3 regions of the Streptomyces sp. NPDC001532 genome follow, and region 1 is predicted to be linked to each of the others. Evidence: riboswitches for the same ligand, from Rfam matches in the RefSeq annotation. Region 1 holds a riboswitch; each other region holds the start of a gene.
The links. A riboswitch is a leader RNA that binds a small molecule or an ion and turns the genes downstream of it on or off. The one in region 1 is predicted to bind cyclic di-AMP.
Positions count from the first base shown of each region.

Region 1 (5,190 bases):
GCCGACGCCCAGCCGGTGAAACCGTCCGCCGCCAACAACAAGCTGGACACCCAGCTGGAAAGCCTCTCCGCGGAGGCCGACGACTTCGCCGACCGGGCCAGCCGCACCCAGGAGCGCATCGACCTCAAGGCGCAGCAGGAGGCGGAGCGGAGGCGGGCCGCCGAGGAGGCCGCCCGCAAGGAACGGCTCCGCCCGAAGTTCGCCCTCCCGGTCGCTCAGCACGGTCTCAGCGCCTACTACGGCCAGGCCGGCATCAACTGGATGTCCGTGCACACCGGCATCGACTTCCCGGTCTCCTACGGTTCGACCGTGATGGCCGCCACCGACGGCACCGTCCGCACCGAGTGGAACAGCGCCTACGGCAACATGATGATCGTGACGGCGAAGGACGGCACGGAGACCTGGTACTGCCACCTCTCCAGCTACACCGTCGCGTCCGGTACGACCGTCAAGGCCGGCGACGCGATCGCCTACTCCGGGAACTCCGGCAACTCGACCGGTCCGCACCTGCACTTCGAGGTCCGTCCGGGCGGCGGCTCGGCCATAGACCCGCTGTCCTGGCTGCGCAGCCACGGCCTGGACCCGTCGTAGGACCGCACACACCCTTCGAGTGAGCCCCCGCCATGTGCCCGGCGGGGGCTTTCCTCATGGTGTCTTCGGCGCTACGGCATGGCGTCGTCGGCGCTACAGCTTCTCCACCGGCGCGTACCGCAGCAGGAGCCGCTTGGGCTTGGTGTCGCCGAAGTCGATCGTGGCCTCGGCGTTCGCGCCGGTGCCCTTGACCCCGACCACGGTGCCGAGCCCGAACTGGTCGTGTGTGACCCGGTCGCCGACGGCCAGGGACACCACCGGCTTCTCGGCGGTGCGGCGGGTGGCGAAGCCGGAGGCGCCGGACGCCGACGAGCGGGAGCGCGACGACGACAGCGAGGCGGCCACACCCGAGACCGGGCCGGCCGGAGCCGCGACGGCACCCGTGCGCTTCCAGTCGACGTGCGTCGGAGGGATCTCCTCCAGGAACCGCGACGGCGGGTTGTACTGCGGCTGTCCCCAGGCGCTGCGCATGGAGGAGCGGGTGAGGTACAGCCGCTCCCGCGCGCGGGTGATGCCCACGTACGCCAGGCGGCGCTCCTCCTCCAGCTCCTTGGTCTCGCCGAGGGCCCGCATGTGCGGGAAGACGCCGTCCTCCATGCCGGTGAGGAAGACCACCGGGAACTCCAGGCCCTTGGCGGTGTGCAGGGTCATCAGTGTGATGACGCCGTCGCCGTCCTCCTCGTCGGGGATCTGGTCGGAGTCCGCGACCAGCGCGACCCGCTCCAGGAATTCGGAGAGCGAGCCGGCGGTCTCACCCTCACCGGACTCCTGCTCGAACTCCAGGGCGACGGCGGCGAGTTCCTGGAGGTTCTCGATACGGGTCTCGTCCTGCGGGTCGGTGGAGGCCTGAAGCTCGGCGAGGTAGCCCGTGCGTTCGAGCACCGCCTCTAGGATCGTCGCCGGTCCGGCGCCGGACTCGACGATCGTGCGCAGCTCCTCCATCAGCGTGTTGAACCGCTTGACCGCGTTGGTGGACCGCGCGGCCATGCCGTACGCCTCGTCGACCCGCTTCAGCGCCTGCGGGAAGCTGATCTTCTCCCGTTGGGACAGGGCGTCGATCATCGCCTCGGCGCGGTCGCCGATGCCGCGCTTGGGCACGTTCAGGATGCGACGCAGCGGGACCGAGTCCTCGGGGTTGGACAGGACACGCAGGTAGGCCAGGACGTCCCGGACCTCCTTGCGCTCGTAGAAGCGGACGCCGCCGACGACCTTGTAGGGCAGACCGACGCGGATGAAGACCTCTTCGAAGACACGGGACTGGGCGTTCGTCCGGTAGAAGACGGCGACGTCGCCGGCCTTCGCGTCACCCGCGTCCGTGAGGCGGTCTATCTCGTCGGCGACGAACTGAGCCTCGTCGTGCTCGGTGTCGGCGACGTAGCCGGTGATGCGCGCGCCCGCGCCCGCGTTGGTCCACAGGTTCTTGGGGCGGCGGGACTCGTTGCGCTCGATGACCGCGTTGGCAGCGGAGAGGATCGTCTGGGTGGAGCGGTAGTTCTGCTCCAGCAGGATCGTCGTCGCGTTCGGGTAGTCCTCCTCGAACTGGAGGATGTTGCGGATCGTCGCGCCGCGGAAGGCGTAGATCGACTGGTCGGCGTCACCCACGACGCACAGCTCGGCGGGAGCCAGGTCGTCCTCGCTGGGCGGTACGTCCACCGGGTGCTCGGAGGTGCCGACCAGCTCGCGGACCAGGGCGTACTGGGCGTGGTTGGTGTCCTGGTACTCGTCGACCAGCACGTGGCGGAAGCGGCGGCGGTAGTGCTCGGCGACGTCCGGGAAGGCGCGCAGCAGGTTGACCGTCGTCATGATCAGGTCGTCGAAGTCCAGCGCGTTCGCCTCGCGCAGGCGCGACTGGTACATGGCGTAGGCCTGGGCGAGGGTCTTCTCGAAGCCGTCGGTGGCCTGGGCGGCGAAGTCCTCCTCGTCGATCAGCTCGTTCTTCAGGTTGCTGATCTTGGCGCTGAAGGACTTCGGCGGGAAACGCTTGGGGTCCAGCTCGAGATCGCGGCAGACCAGGGCCATCAGGCGCTTGGAGTCGGCGGCGTCGTAGATCGAGAACGACGAGGTGAAGCCGAGCTTCTTGCTCTCGCGGCGCAGGATGCGGACGCACGCGCTGTGGAAGGTCATCACCCACATGGCGTTGGCGCGCGGGCCGACGAGCTGCTCGACGCGCTCCTTCATCTCGCCCGCGGCCTTGTTGGTGAAGGTGATCGCGAGGATCTGCCCGGGGTGCACGCCCCGCTCGCCCAGCAGGTGGGCGATGCGGTGGGTGAGCACGCGGGTCTTGCCGGAGCCGGCGCCGGCCACGATGAGCAGCGGGGTGCCGGAGTGGACGACGGCGGCGCGCTGGTTCTCGTTCAGCCCCTCCAGGAGCACGGCCGGGTCGACCACGGGGCGCGGGGCGCCGTCGCGGTAGTGGGCGTCCCGGTCCGGTGGCAGGTCGAACTTCCCGCCGAACAGATCGTCCGGGATCGACTCCGGTACGTGATCGTCCTCGGGCGGCGGCGGGGGCTCCTCCGCGTGGGCCCGCGGGGCCTGGAGGTCCGCCAGGAAGCTGTCGTCAAAGAGGCTGCTCATCGCTCTCCGAGTCTAGGGCGCCCCACTGACAACCGAGGGCCACCCGGAAGACATCCCCGTCACACCTCACCGATGATCTTGGGAATGCCTCTCGTCACGGCTCGCGTCCACACGATTACAAGGCCAACCCGCCACGCAGCGCTCCGGATCGACGACGGCGAGCGACCCCGACCGGAAGGTCACGAAAATGTATCGGGCATATCACCCACCAACCTTCACAGTCGGCACACGAGTTGGCTACCGTGCCGGGCAGGCCGTACGACCCCCACCGGCGAACCCCGCCGGACCGTACGGCCTCCGCCGAGTCCTGCGCGCCCACACCGGGCCCGGAGCCGGGGACCCACCGAACTCTGGGGTGAATCGGCCCCTCCCTCCGGGGAGCGGACCGTAGGGCAACCCTTCCTAACGACCCGCCCGAACCCGACAGCTAACCCGGTAGGCGGCCGATGGAAGGAGTCGCCTCCCTTGGCGTCGCACCGCAAGTCGCGTCCCACCGCGCGCGTGGCAGGCATACGCACCCCCGCCCTCGCCACCGCGGCCCTCACCTCCGTGGCCCTGCTCTCGCAGACCGCCGACGCCGCTCCCTCGACCGACGACAAGCCGAGCCTGGAGGAGGTCGAGAAGAAGGTCGACGATCTCTACCGCCAGGCGGAGTCGGCGACCGAGAAGTACAACGCGGCCAAGGAGCGGACCACCAAGCAGCGCAAGCGCGTCGACACCCTCCTGGACGACGTCGCCGAGCGCGCACAGAAGCTCAACGAGGCACGCGCCGAACTGGGCTCGTACGCCGCGGCCCAGTACCGCACCGGGGCCGCCGCCCCCGACACCGCGACCTTCCTGCTCGCGGACACCCCGCAGGACTACTTCGACCAGACTCAGCTGATGGGCCGACTGACCAGCCGTCAGAAGGAAGCGGTCGACGACTACTTCGCTCAGCAGACCGAGACGATGGAGAAGCGTCGCGAGGCCACCGAGAGCCTCCAGACGCTCACCGACTCGCAGACCGACCTCAGGACGGCCAAGGCGACCGTCCAGAAGAAGCTGTCCACCGCGCGGGAGCTGCTGTCGCAGCTGACCGCGGAGGAGAAGGCGCGGCTCGCGGCGATCGAGAAGCGCAAGCAGGAGGAGGCCGCCCGCAAGGCCGCCGAGCTCGCGCGGCAGCAGGCCGAGGCGGAGGAGCAGCGGCAGCAGGAGGAGGCCGCCGCGCAGGAGACCGCGCAGGAGCAGGCCCCTCAGCAGGAGAGCACCGGGGACACCTCCACCGCCACCGACTCCACGTACGCCGCCAAGGCCGAGAAGGCGCTCGCCTTCTCCCGCGCGCAGATCGGCAAGCCCTACGTCTGGGGCGCCACCGGGCCCGACTCCTACGACTGCTCCGGCCTCACCCAGGCCGCCTGGAAGGCCGCCGGCGTCACCCTCCCCCGCACCACCTACGACCAGGTGAACGCCGGCACCACGGTCTCCGTCGCCGCCGCCCAGCCCGGCGACCTCGTCTTCTTCTACGACGACATCACCCACGTCGGCATCTACATCGGCAACGGAATGATGATCCACGCGCCGAAGCCCGGGGCGTACGTACGCGAGGAATCGATCTACTACGACGGCGAGTCGTCGATCCACAGCGTGGTACGACCGGCCTGAGCCGGGGCGGCGGGCTGATCCGGGGTGGCGGAAGCGGGACGGCGGGCAGCCGGCGGCGGGCACTGAGGGCCGGGCAGCTGGCGCCGGGCGTAGAGGGTTGGGCGCCAGGCGCTGGAGGTCGGGCAGCTGGCGCTGGGCCTCGGGGGCCGAGGGCTGAAGGCCCGGCGCTCAGGGCCGGGCAGCCTGCGCAGGGCGTAGAGGGCTGGGTGCTCGAGGTCGGGCAGCTGGCGCTGGGCCTCGGGGGCCGGGCGTCGGGCGCTGAGGGCCGGACGGCGCGCGCGCCGGCGGCCGGGCAGCTGGCGCTGAGGGCCGAGCGTTGGGCACCGGGCGCTCAAGGGCGCGCAACTGGCGCCGGGCCTCGGGGGCCGGGCGCCCGGCGGCGGG
Region 1 covers NZ_JBEPAL010000043.1:67,744-72,933, forward strand. The annotation lists gene ABT232_RS30800 (M23 family metallopeptidase) at 1-591, shown strand, start outside; gene pcrA (DNA helicase PcrA) at 685-3,165, opposite strand; cyclic di-AMP (ydaO/yuaA leader) riboswitch at 3,468-3,623, shown strand; gene ABT232_RS30810 (C40 family peptidase) at 3,631-4,806, shown strand.

Region 2 (5,190 bases), on a different contig from region 1:
CCAGACGCTCACCGGTGTCGGCGTCGTAGTAGTACCAGGGGAACTTGGACACGATGCCCAGTTCGGACTGCTGGATGGCGAAGCCCTCGAGGCCGGGGCGTTCGGGGTCGAGGTCGCCGATGTCGAAGCGGTCGCCGTGGCCTGCGCCGTCGACGACGTAGCGCAGCGTGCCGTCGGCGTTCACCACGTAGTTGCCGTCGGCGATCTCGTCCCTGCCGTCCTGGTCGACGTCGACGGTGCGGATCTGGTGGAAGCTGGTCGCGCCGCTGTCCGCGGGGACGACGTACTTCCAGCGGCGGGTCAGCTCGGTGCCGTCGAAGTCCCAGGCCTGCAAGAGGGTCCGGAAGGCGCCGCGGCGGGCGCCGACGCGGGTGACCAGCTTGGTGACCAGGCTGGGGTGCACACCGTCGAGGTGGGCGATGCCGAAGTGGCCGCCGGACGGGCCGTCGGCGGTGAAGTCGTCGGGCACGGGCTGACGGGTGCGCTCGGTGCCGGTGGCGCCGTCGATCACGGAGACGAACTGCCGGGCCGGCGAGTCGGCGGTGACCTGGCCGCCGTCCGCGAAGGTGGTGCCGGCGGCGGTGTGCACCAGCACCTCGGCGCTGCCGTCGCTGTCGAGGTCGTACACCGTGACGTTGTCGTCGTTGCGGTAGCCGCCGATCTGGGTCGAGCCGCTGATCGCGGCGGGCGCCGGGTCGTTGGCGCCGTTGCCGCCCACCTGGGTGTACGAGCCGGGGCCGAGGTCGACCCGCCACAGCCGCTCGCCGGTGAGCGTGTACGCCTCCAGCAGGTCGGGCCGGTCCCGGGTCTGCGACAGCCGGCTGACGACGAGTTCGTAGCGTCCGTCGCCGTCGAGGTCACCGGGCCAGGCGTGGTGGACGTAGTAGCCGTCGGCGGCGGCGAGGGGAATCTCGGCGTGGCCGTCGGCCAGGGCGAGGGCGGGCGCGCTCGGCCGCAGTTCGCGGCCGTGGACGACGGCGCGCACGGTGTAGGTGCCGGTGCCGCGGGTGTCGTCCTGGTAGGTCGTCGACTTGGTGACCGGCGCGCGGTTCAGCCGCCGCCCGTCCTTGTACACGTTGAAGGCGAGGGCGTCGCCGTATCGCGCGTACTCGGTGCCGAGGAGGCGCCAGCTGAGGAAGGTGCCGGCGCCGGAGGGCACGGCGACCAGGCCGCGGTCCAGGTTCTCCACGATCCGGCGGGGCTCGGCGGCGTGCCCGGCGGGTGCGGAGAACAGCCCGGCCAGCAGGGCCGAGGCGACGACGGCACCGATTCTTCGGCGTCCGAGGGGGTGCATGGGGCAGTGCTCCTTCATGGGCGAGGAGGAGGGAGGAGAGGGGTGGAGACGGAGAGGAAAGACGGAGAGGGGACGTAGAAGCGCGGGGAAAGCGCTTGCTGACCCTCGGGAACCACTCTGTCCTCACCCTCGACCCCATGTCGATGCCTCGAACAGGGATGCCACACGACCGCAATGAAACGATCATGAACGCGCAAAGCCGCACACGCCGAAGGCCGGACCCGTGGATCGGGTCCGGCCTTCGGCGTGTGCGGGCGCGGGCCGCCGGTCGTCAGGTACCGGCGGTGCCGCCGGTGTCAGGTACCGGCACGGCGGAGTGGCGTCAGATGGCGACGCCCTTGGCGCGGAGGTAGGCGATCGGGTCCACGTCCGAGCCGTAGTCCGGGGTGGTGCGGATCTCGAAGTGCAGGTGCGGGCCGGTGACGTTGCCGGTCGCACCGGACAGACCGACCTGCTGGCCCGCGGTCACGGACTGGCCGGCCGACACCGAGAGCGAAGAGAGGTGGGCGTACTGGGCGTAGTAGCCGTCGGCGAGCTTGATGACGACCTGGTTGCCGTACGCACCGCCCCAGCCGGCGGAGACGACGGTGCCGGCGCCGACGGCCTTGAGCGAGGTGCCGGTCGGGACGACGAAGTCGACACCGGTGTGGTAGCCGCTGGACCACATGCTGCCCGCCACCTTGTAGGCGGTGCCGACACCGGCGCCGGAGACCGGGGCGCTGAAGCCGCCGGCCGCGGTGGAGGTGGCGGTGTCGGCCGTGTCGGCGGCCTGGGCGGCCGGGGCGGCCTGCGAGGGCGACGACTCGACCGGCTTCGAGGCCTCGCTCGACTGCGAGGTGTCGGACGACTGCGACTTCTGCGCGGACTGCTTCTGTGCGGACTGCGACGACTCGGAGGTCTCGGAGGACGAGGACTCGGGAGCGCTCGCCGCGGCCTTCTTGCCGATGGACAGCTTCAGACCGGGGTGGATCAGCGACGGGTCCGCGCCGACGGCGGTGCGGTTGTCCGCGTACAGCTTCTTCCAGCCGCCGTCGACGTCCTGCTCGACAGCGATCTTCGAGAGGTAGTCGCCGGACTTCACGGTGTAGGTCCGGACACCGGAGCCCTTGTCGGCGGCCTTGTCCGCCGCGGCCGCCTTCTGGACGGAGGCGACCGACTGGACGGCCTGCTCCGCGGCGGACTGCGGGGTGGCGGCGTGGGCGCCGGCCGCTCCCATCAGAGGGAGGGCGAGCGCGGCGCCACCGGTACCGGCGACGGCGATGGAACGAGTGAAGCGCAGGGTCTTGGGACGGCGGTGCTTACCCTTGGCGGGCATGGCGAATTCCTCTCCGGCGCCTACGAGGTGAGCTGTCGGGTGCGGACTGGAGATGTCCGGCCACGTCGGGACGCGGCTTTACCCCGAGCCGTTCCGGGAACCGGAACAGGCGGTCAAACCTGTGGGTCCCCCGCTCCTGCCGTGCACGGGTGAGTTAGCGCGGGCACCAGGCGGCGGCAGGATTAGGCGTCCGCCCGGATCGAGGTGGAACGTAAGCGACCCGGACGCACAAGGACAAGCGAATGGTTGCCCTTGAATGCGTTTCACGCCCTTCCGCCACAGAATTCCCGGTCACTGTCCGTTGATTACGCAGCCGCCCTTTTGTCCAAAAGCCCTTAAGAAGAGGGTGAATTACGTGGACATGACGGGCGACTCACCGTCACCTGTATGACGCTGCTCACGCGCCCCTCCCCACAACTCTTTATTCCAGACCGAGTTACAACGAAGGCTCCAATTCGGACACATCGCTCAGATGCGACGGAGACGGAGAACCGTCGCATCGAGATCCCCCCGCAATCCTGTGAGAAGTCCGTGATGCAGCAATACGGCACCTCGGTGCACTTCGCCCGTTTCATGGCATTCATACGATGCCGTCGGATCGATCCCGCGCAGCCGCAGCGCCGGAGCGGGCTCACCGTGGTGCTGTGCCTGGAGCCAGGCGAGGACGACCGTCTCGTCACCCAGGACGTACTGGACGGCGCTCAGCCCGCCGCGCGGAGGCCGCAGACGGTACAGATCCCCGCGCTGCACCAGCGGCCGGATCTCCTTGTAGAGCGCCACCCACTCGGCGGCCTCCGTCAGCTCCTCCTCGGTCCACCGGCCCAGGTCGCCGCCGACCCCCAGCACCCCGGCCATCGCGCTCACGAACCGGAAGCGCAGCGAGCTGACCCGGCCGTTCAGCATGGCGTTGGGGCTGTCGGTGACCCAGGCGGCCATCACGCGCGCGGGGTGGAGCTGGCTGAAGCCGTGCTGGATCGCGAGCCGGTCGAGCGGGTCGGTGTTGTCGGAGGTCCACACCTGGTCGGTCCGGCCGAGCACGCCGAGGTCGATCCGGCCGCCGCCACCCGAGCAGGACTCGAAGGCGACCCCGGGGTGGGCCGCGCGCAGCCGGTCCAGCAGCGCGTACAGGGCCCGCACATGGTCGGCCCACAGCCGCTGCGGATACGGCTCGCCGGGCCAGCCGGCGTCGGTGAAGCAGCGGTTGAAGTCCCACTTCACATAGTCGACGGGAGCACTGGAGAGCAGGCCGTCCAGCTGCCCCCAGAGGTACTGCTGGACGTCCTCCCGCGCCAGGTTGAGTACGAGCTGATTGCGGAATTCCGTCCGCTTTCGACCGGTATGGAACTGCACCCAGTCCGGGTGGGCGCGGTACAGATCGCTGTCCGGGTTGACCATCTCGGGCTCGACCCAGATCCCGAACCGCATCCCGAGGGCGTGCACCTCGTCGGCGAGGGGCTTCAGACCGGCCGGGAAGCGGTCCGGGTTGGGTGTCCAGTCGCCGAGCCCGGCCCGGTCGTCGGTGCGGGCGCCGAACCAGCCGTCGTCGACCACGAACAGCTCCACGCCGACGGCGGCGGCCCGCCGGGCGAGCGCCCGCTGCCGCTCCTCGGAGATGTCGAACCCGGTGGCCTCCCAGGAGTTGAACAGCACCGGGCGGTCCCGGTCCGCGTCGGGGATGACGTGCGCGCGCTGGTAGGCGTGCCAGGCGCGGCTCGCGCCGCCGAAGCCGCCGTCGCTCCACAGCCCGGCGAAGACGGGCGTCGTGAAGCTCTCCCCCGCCGCCAGCCGGGTCAGCCCCGAGTCGTCGTGTCCGGCGCCGCCGGTGATCTGCACCTTGGCGTCGGGCAGTTGGGCCACGGCGATCCGCCAGGAGCCGGACCAGCCAAGAGCGCAGCCGTAGACCTCGCCGCGTTCCTCCGTGGCGTCGGTGTCCAGCGCCACCCATGGCAGGTGCTGGTGGCCGGTGTGGCCGCGCCGGCTGCCGACGACCTTCTCCCCGTAGGTGAGGGGCGCGGTGGTCAGCCGGGACTCAGCGGCCCAGCGGCCGTGCAGCTGGGAGAGCCGCCAGTCCTCGCGGTCGGGCAGGGTCCAGGTCGCGGAGTCGGCGCGCAGCACCTCGACCACGGGCCCCTCGTTGCGCAGGGTCACCCAGCGCTCCACGACGTCGTCCCGCATCCGGTAGTGCAGGGTGATCGTCAGCCCCGCGTCCCGGAAGCGGAGCCGCAGCTCCTCGCCCCCACCCTCGGTCTCGTACGCCTCGAAGGCCCACTCGGTGCCGCGGCGCTCGTCGGTGCGCACCGAAAGGGCGGGTCGTGCGAACCGGGGGCCGCCCTCGACCGGGTACTCCTCGCGGCCGTCGAGCGCCGACTCGAACGGCCAGTGGTCCGGCAGCGGCCGGCCGGCCAGTGCCTCGGCGTCGGCGAGCGCGATCCTGGGGCCCCAGTGCAGATGCAGCAGCGCGTCGTCCTCGGTGAGGTGGACGGCGTAACTGCTCTTCGGGCCCGACAGCAGCCACGTCCGACCGTCCCTGGCGATGTCCAGCATCATTCCCCCACAGATTCCGACAGCTCCGACCGGACAT
Region 2 covers NZ_JBEPAL010000023.1:97,753-102,942, forward strand. The annotation lists gene ABT232_RS21805 (rhamnogalacturonan lyase family protein) at 1-1,294, opposite strand, end outside; gene ABT232_RS21810 (M23 family metallopeptidase) at 1,617-2,609, opposite strand; cyclic di-AMP (ydaO/yuaA leader) riboswitch at 2,612-2,779, opposite strand; gene ABT232_RS21815 (alpha-galactosidase) at 3,078-5,153, opposite strand.
Region 2: it holds a riboswitch for cyclic di-AMP, as region 1 does, so the genes downstream of both, ABT232_RS21810 (M23 family metallopeptidase) here and ABT232_RS30810 (C40 family peptidase) in region 1, are expected to answer to the same signal.

Region 3 (5,190 bases), on a different contig from region 1:
TTCGGCCGCGACGCCGGTCGCCCGCAGGCGTTGCGCGCCCCTCGGCGTCGTGTAGACGACCTTCTCGCCGCCCGTGTGCCAGAACTGCGCCCCGGGATCGAGGTCGCCGGTCCCGCTGACCGTCACCTTCAGCGGGTACTCCGGTTTCCCGGCCGCCACCCGGGCCGCCCGGCGCTCGGCGGAGTTGACCAGGAGCCGCGGATTGTCGGCGCGGATCGTGCCGGCGCCGACGAGGATCGCGTCCACGGACGCCCGGACCTCGTCGACCCGATCGAAGTCGGCGGGCCCGGACAGGAGGAGGCGTTCGGGGCCGGTGTCGTCCAGACAGCCGTCGAGGGAGACGGCGGCGGAGAGCAGGACGTACGGGTAGGGCATCGGCGCACCCATCTGCGAGCGATCGGCTGGGTCGGGCACGGGGCACTCGGCGCTTCGGGCCCGGTGCCGCGTCTGTACCGCCCCATCCTGGCCAATCGCTCCGCGGAGCCCGTGCCCCGGGCCGCCGGCCGCGGACGACGGACCATGCCGAGCAGCTGAATACGGGCTGATTTCCGCAGGTCAGAGGCGCTGGACGGAAACCCTGGCGCGAATGGTCCCGCGGATGGCGTATGCTGGTTTCACCGACGCGGGGTGGAGCAGCTCGGTAGCTCGCTGGGCTCATAACCCAGAGGTCGCAGGTTCAAATCCTGTCCCCGCTACTGAAGACTCAGGGCCGGAACCCATGAAGATGGGTTCCGGCCCTGAGTGTTTTCCCGTGAGTGCTTTCCCCTGCGTGTCTGCCCCCGGTGTGTTCTCCCCCGGTCGGCCCTTCCGGCTCGCCGCCCGCAGCCGCTCCGGCGACTCTGGACGGGCGAGGCGGTGCGAGGCGGTGGCGGACGATCTCAGGGACCCGGCGGGACCGGCGGACCCATGGGGCTCGTGGGACTGGCGGGAGACGAGTGGTGCGGGAGACAAGTGGTGCGGTCCGAAGACCTCGGCCCCGGCCCCGGCCCTGGCCCCGGCGGCGTGCCCGCGTCCGCACACACGCCCACGCCTACGCCCACGCCCGTGCCGTCCGGCCCTGACGAGGAACGGCGGATCTCGTACGCGCGGACCCTGGTCCGCACCCTGCCCATGCTCCTCGTCGTCCTCGGCGGCTGCTACGACTACTTCACCCCCGAGAACTACACCGCCGCCCCGCTCTTCGTCGCCGCGCCACTGATCGCCGCCCCGCTGCTCTCCCGGCGGGCCACCGTCCTCACCGGGATCGCGGCGCTCGCCGTCGTCCTCGTGGTGCACATCCGGTACGGCATCGCCCTGCGCGTCGACGCGATCACCGAGACGGTCACCGTGGCGGTCGTCTCCGTCCTCGCCGTGGTCGTCAACTGCCTCGTCGGCCGCGGCCACGCCCGGCTCGCCACCGCCCGTGAGATCGCCGAGGCGGCGCAGCGCGCGGTGCTGCCGGAGCCCGCGGCACGCATCGGCGGCTACGAGATCGCCGCGCGCTACGAGGCCGCGCAGGCGGACGCCTCCATCGGCGGCGACCTCTACGCCGTGCAGGACAGCCCGTACGGGGTGCGGCTGGTGGTCGGGGACGTGCGGGGCAAGGGGATGGGCGCGGTGGCCGCCGTCGCCGTGGTGATCGGCGCGTTCCGTGAGGCCGCCGAGCACGAGGGGACGCTGGAGGCGGTCGCCCAGCGGCTGGAGCACGCGCTGGCCCGCGAGGGCACCCGGCGCGACGGCATCGACGCCTTCGAGGGGTTCACCACCGCCGTACTGGCCGAGATCCCGCACGGCGACGGCGTCGTACGGATCCTCAACCGCGGCCATCCGCCGCCGCTGCTGCTGCACGCCGACGGCCGGCTGCGGCCGCTGCCGGCCCGGAACCCCGCGCTGCCGCTCGGCATGGGCGAGCTGGGCGTCTGGCCGGACCGCGCGGACGAGGCCGGCTTTCCGGGCGGGAGCACGCTGCTGCTCCACACCGACGGGCTGTCCGAAGCCCGCGACGCGCGCGGCGAGTTCTACGACCCGTCGCGGCGGCTGGCCGGGCGGACCTTCGGCGGGCCGGGCGAGCTGCTGTCGATCTTGGCCGAAGATGTGCGGTGGCACTCCGGCGGCAGGCTGACGGACGACATGGCGCTGCTGGCCGTACGGCGGCCCCGACCGCCGTCACCAGGAGTAAGTGAGCAACCCCACTCCGCATAACATCTGAGACACCATCAAAAGAAAGAACGCTGCTGAGCGCTGGTCAACTCGCCCGTTTTTCGCCGGTCATGGGTCGAACGTCCGCCCGGAGAACCGTAATGATCAAGCGGAACGGCTTGGAATTCAGGCCCCGGTTCTATTAACGTCCGATAACGCAGCGCGGTCGTCCCAGCCGTCACAAGAGGCGGCTCCGTGCGCACGCGCCGAATCCCGTAGGGAACCGGGGAACCACCACCTTGGGGTGAATCGCTCGTGGCCAGTCGTGTTCACACGGCTGATTTACGCGCGTAGGAGACCTTCCTGCTCCGAACCCGTCAGCTAACCCGGTAGGCGAGAAGGAAGGAAAGGAGTACGCCCACGTGGCGTCCAACCGGCCTGCCCCCGGGGCCCCGTTCGTGCCCGGCCAGCGCACTGTCGATCCCGCCGACACCTTCGTCTACGGCGGTCAGCGCACCGAAGAGGGCCCCTGGGAGGAGTGGAATCCGACCAAGGAATCCATTCGCCCCGTACGCGGCCGGCACCGCGTCGCCAAGCAGCGCGGCGGCGGACTCGCCCGCAGCTCCACCGTTCTCGGCGTCGGTGTCATAGCCGCCGTCGGCGCGGGCGGCATGGCCACCGCGCAGACCGGCAAGCCGCCGGTGTCCATCTCGATGCCCGACCTGCCGAACGTCGGCTCGCTCATCTCCGACGAGCCCGAGCCCGAGGCCGAGACCACCGCCACCCCGCTCAGCAGCGTCGGCGTCACCGAGACCGAGACCGCGCAGGGCACCACCGACGCCGGCGAGGCACTGCGCGCCCGCATCATGGCGCAGGCCGAGCAGCAGCAGGACCAGGTCGAGTCCAAGGCCGCCGCGGAAGCGCTGGCCGCCGCCGAGAAGGCCGCCGCCGAGGCGGCCGCCAAGGCGGAGAAGGAAGCCGAGGCCGAGGCCGCCGCCGCGAAGAAGGCGGCCGAGGAGGAGGCCCGCAAGAAGGCCGAGGCCGAGCGCCTGGCCGAGCTGGCCAAGCAGTTCACGCTGCCGACCTCCTCGTACACCCTGACCTCCACCTACGGTCAGGCCGGCTCGATGTGGTCCTCCGGCTACCACACCGGCCTGGACTTCGCCGCGCCCACCGGCACCCTCATCAAGGCGGTGCACACCGGCACCATCACCCAGGCCGGCTGGGACGGGTCGTACGGCTACAAGACCGTCCTGACCCTGGACGACGGCACCGAGATCCTCTACGCCCACCAGTCGTCGATCAACGTCAGCGTGGGCCAGAAGGTCAACACCGGTGACGTCATCGGCCGCGTGGGCGCGACCGGCAACGTGACCGGCCCGCACCTGCACCTGGAGGTGCACACCGGCGACGGCGGCGCGCTGGACCCGATGGCCTGGCTCCAGAGCAAGGGCCTCACCCCCTGAGCCCACGCTCACGCTGAACCCCGGCGGTCCTGACGACAACCCCCCGACGTCAGGGCTGCCGGTTCACGGAATACGCGCTTCCCCGTGCCGTGTTGTCACTCGGCATGACTTCTCTGCGCAAGCTCGGCTCCTCCGACCTGGAGGTCTTCCCCCTCTCCCTCGGCGGCAACGTCTTCGGCTGGACCGCGGACCGGGACCGCTCCTTCGCCGTCCTCGACGCCTACGCCGCCGCGGGCGGCAACTTCGTCGACACCGCCGACTCCTACTCGGCCTGGATCGAGGGCAACTCCGGCGGCGAGTCCGAGACGATCATCGGCGAGTGGGTCAAGGCCCGGGGGAACCGCTCCGAGGTGGTCATCGCGACCAAGGTCAGCCAGCACCCCGAGTACCCGGGCCTGAGCGCGGTGAACATCAAGGCCGCGGCCGACGCCTCACTGCGACGCCTCGGCACCGACCACATCGACCTCTACTACACCCACTTCGACCAGCCCGACGTGCCGGTCGAGGAGATCGTCGGCGCGCTCGACGAACTGGTGGAGGCGGGCAAGGTCCGGTACATCGCCGCCTCCAACATCTCCCCCCAGCGGCTGCGGGAGTCCCTGGCCTTCTCCGACCGCGAGGGCCTCGCCCGGTACGTCGCCCTCCAGCCGCACTACAACCTGGTGTCCCGGGAGACCTACGAGGGTGAGCTCCGGGACGTCGCCGCGCGGGCGGGCCTCGCCGCGGTGCCGTACTACGCGCTGGCGTCCGGCTTCCTGACCGGCAAGTACCGGCCCGGCACGACCGTCGACAGCGCGCGGGCGGCGGGCGCCGGCAAGCACCTGGACAGCGAGCGGGGGCGGCGGGTGCTGGACGCGCTGGACTCCGTGGCCGCCGCGCACGAGGTGCCCGTCGCGACGGTCGCCCTGGCGTGGCTCGCCGCGCAGCCCACCGTGGCGGCGCCGATCGCGTCCGCGCGGACCGTGGAGCAGCTGGCCGACCTGGTGGGGGTCGCCGAACTGCGGCTCACCGAGGACGAGGTCGCGCGGCTGACGGAGGCGTCCGCCTGAGGGCCGGTCCGCCGGGCCGGGCGCTCGTCGCGGGTCACGGCCGTCACGCCGGTCGCGGCGGTCACGGCCGTCACGTCCGTCACGTTCGGTACGGGTTGTACGCGGGGTAAGGCATCGGGTGGGGTGCCGGTGCCGGGTGGTGCACCGGGTGCGCCGGCTGGTGCACCGGCTGGTGGGTCCGGTACGGCTGGTTCGGCGCCGCCACCGGGCCGTGCCCCTGAGCGTGTCCCGGGCCGTGCGCCGGCCACGGCATCAGCACCGGCACCGGCGGTGCCGTGACCCGCGCGGCGTACTCCAGCGCCGGGCGGGCCACCTCGCGGCGGCGCCACAGCTCGTGCAGCAGCTCGCCCTCGCGCACCACGAAGTCGGCGCCGGCCCGGCCCCGGCGCCCCCGGTGCCTGAGGAACGCCAGCGACGTCGCGTACGCCTCGTACTCCGCCACCGCGCGGGACGCCGGTTTGCCCAGGTGGTGCCCGGCGAACTCGCGGGCCAGCCGGCGCGCCCGCATCGAGCCGAGCGCGAACGGCTCGGCCGGGCCCAGCCAGCCCGCGACCACA
Region 3 covers NZ_JBEPAL010000057.1:7,973-13,162, reverse strand. The annotation lists gene ABT232_RS34445 (dihydrofolate reductase family protein) at 1-375, opposite strand, end outside; tRNA gene ABT232_RS34440 (tRNA-Met) at 622-695, shown strand; gene ABT232_RS34435 (PP2C family protein-serine/threonine phosphatase) at 952-2,181, shown strand; cyclic di-AMP (ydaO/yuaA leader) riboswitch at 2,373-2,529, shown strand; gene ABT232_RS34430 (M23 family metallopeptidase) at 2,541-3,584, shown strand; gene ABT232_RS34425 (aldo/keto reductase) at 3,689-4,633, shown strand; gene ABT232_RS34420 (PrsW family intramembrane metalloprotease) at 4,713-5,190, opposite strand, start outside.
Region 3: it holds a riboswitch for cyclic di-AMP, as region 1 does, so the genes downstream of both, ABT232_RS34430 (M23 family metallopeptidase) here and ABT232_RS30810 (C40 family peptidase) in region 1, are expected to answer to the same signal.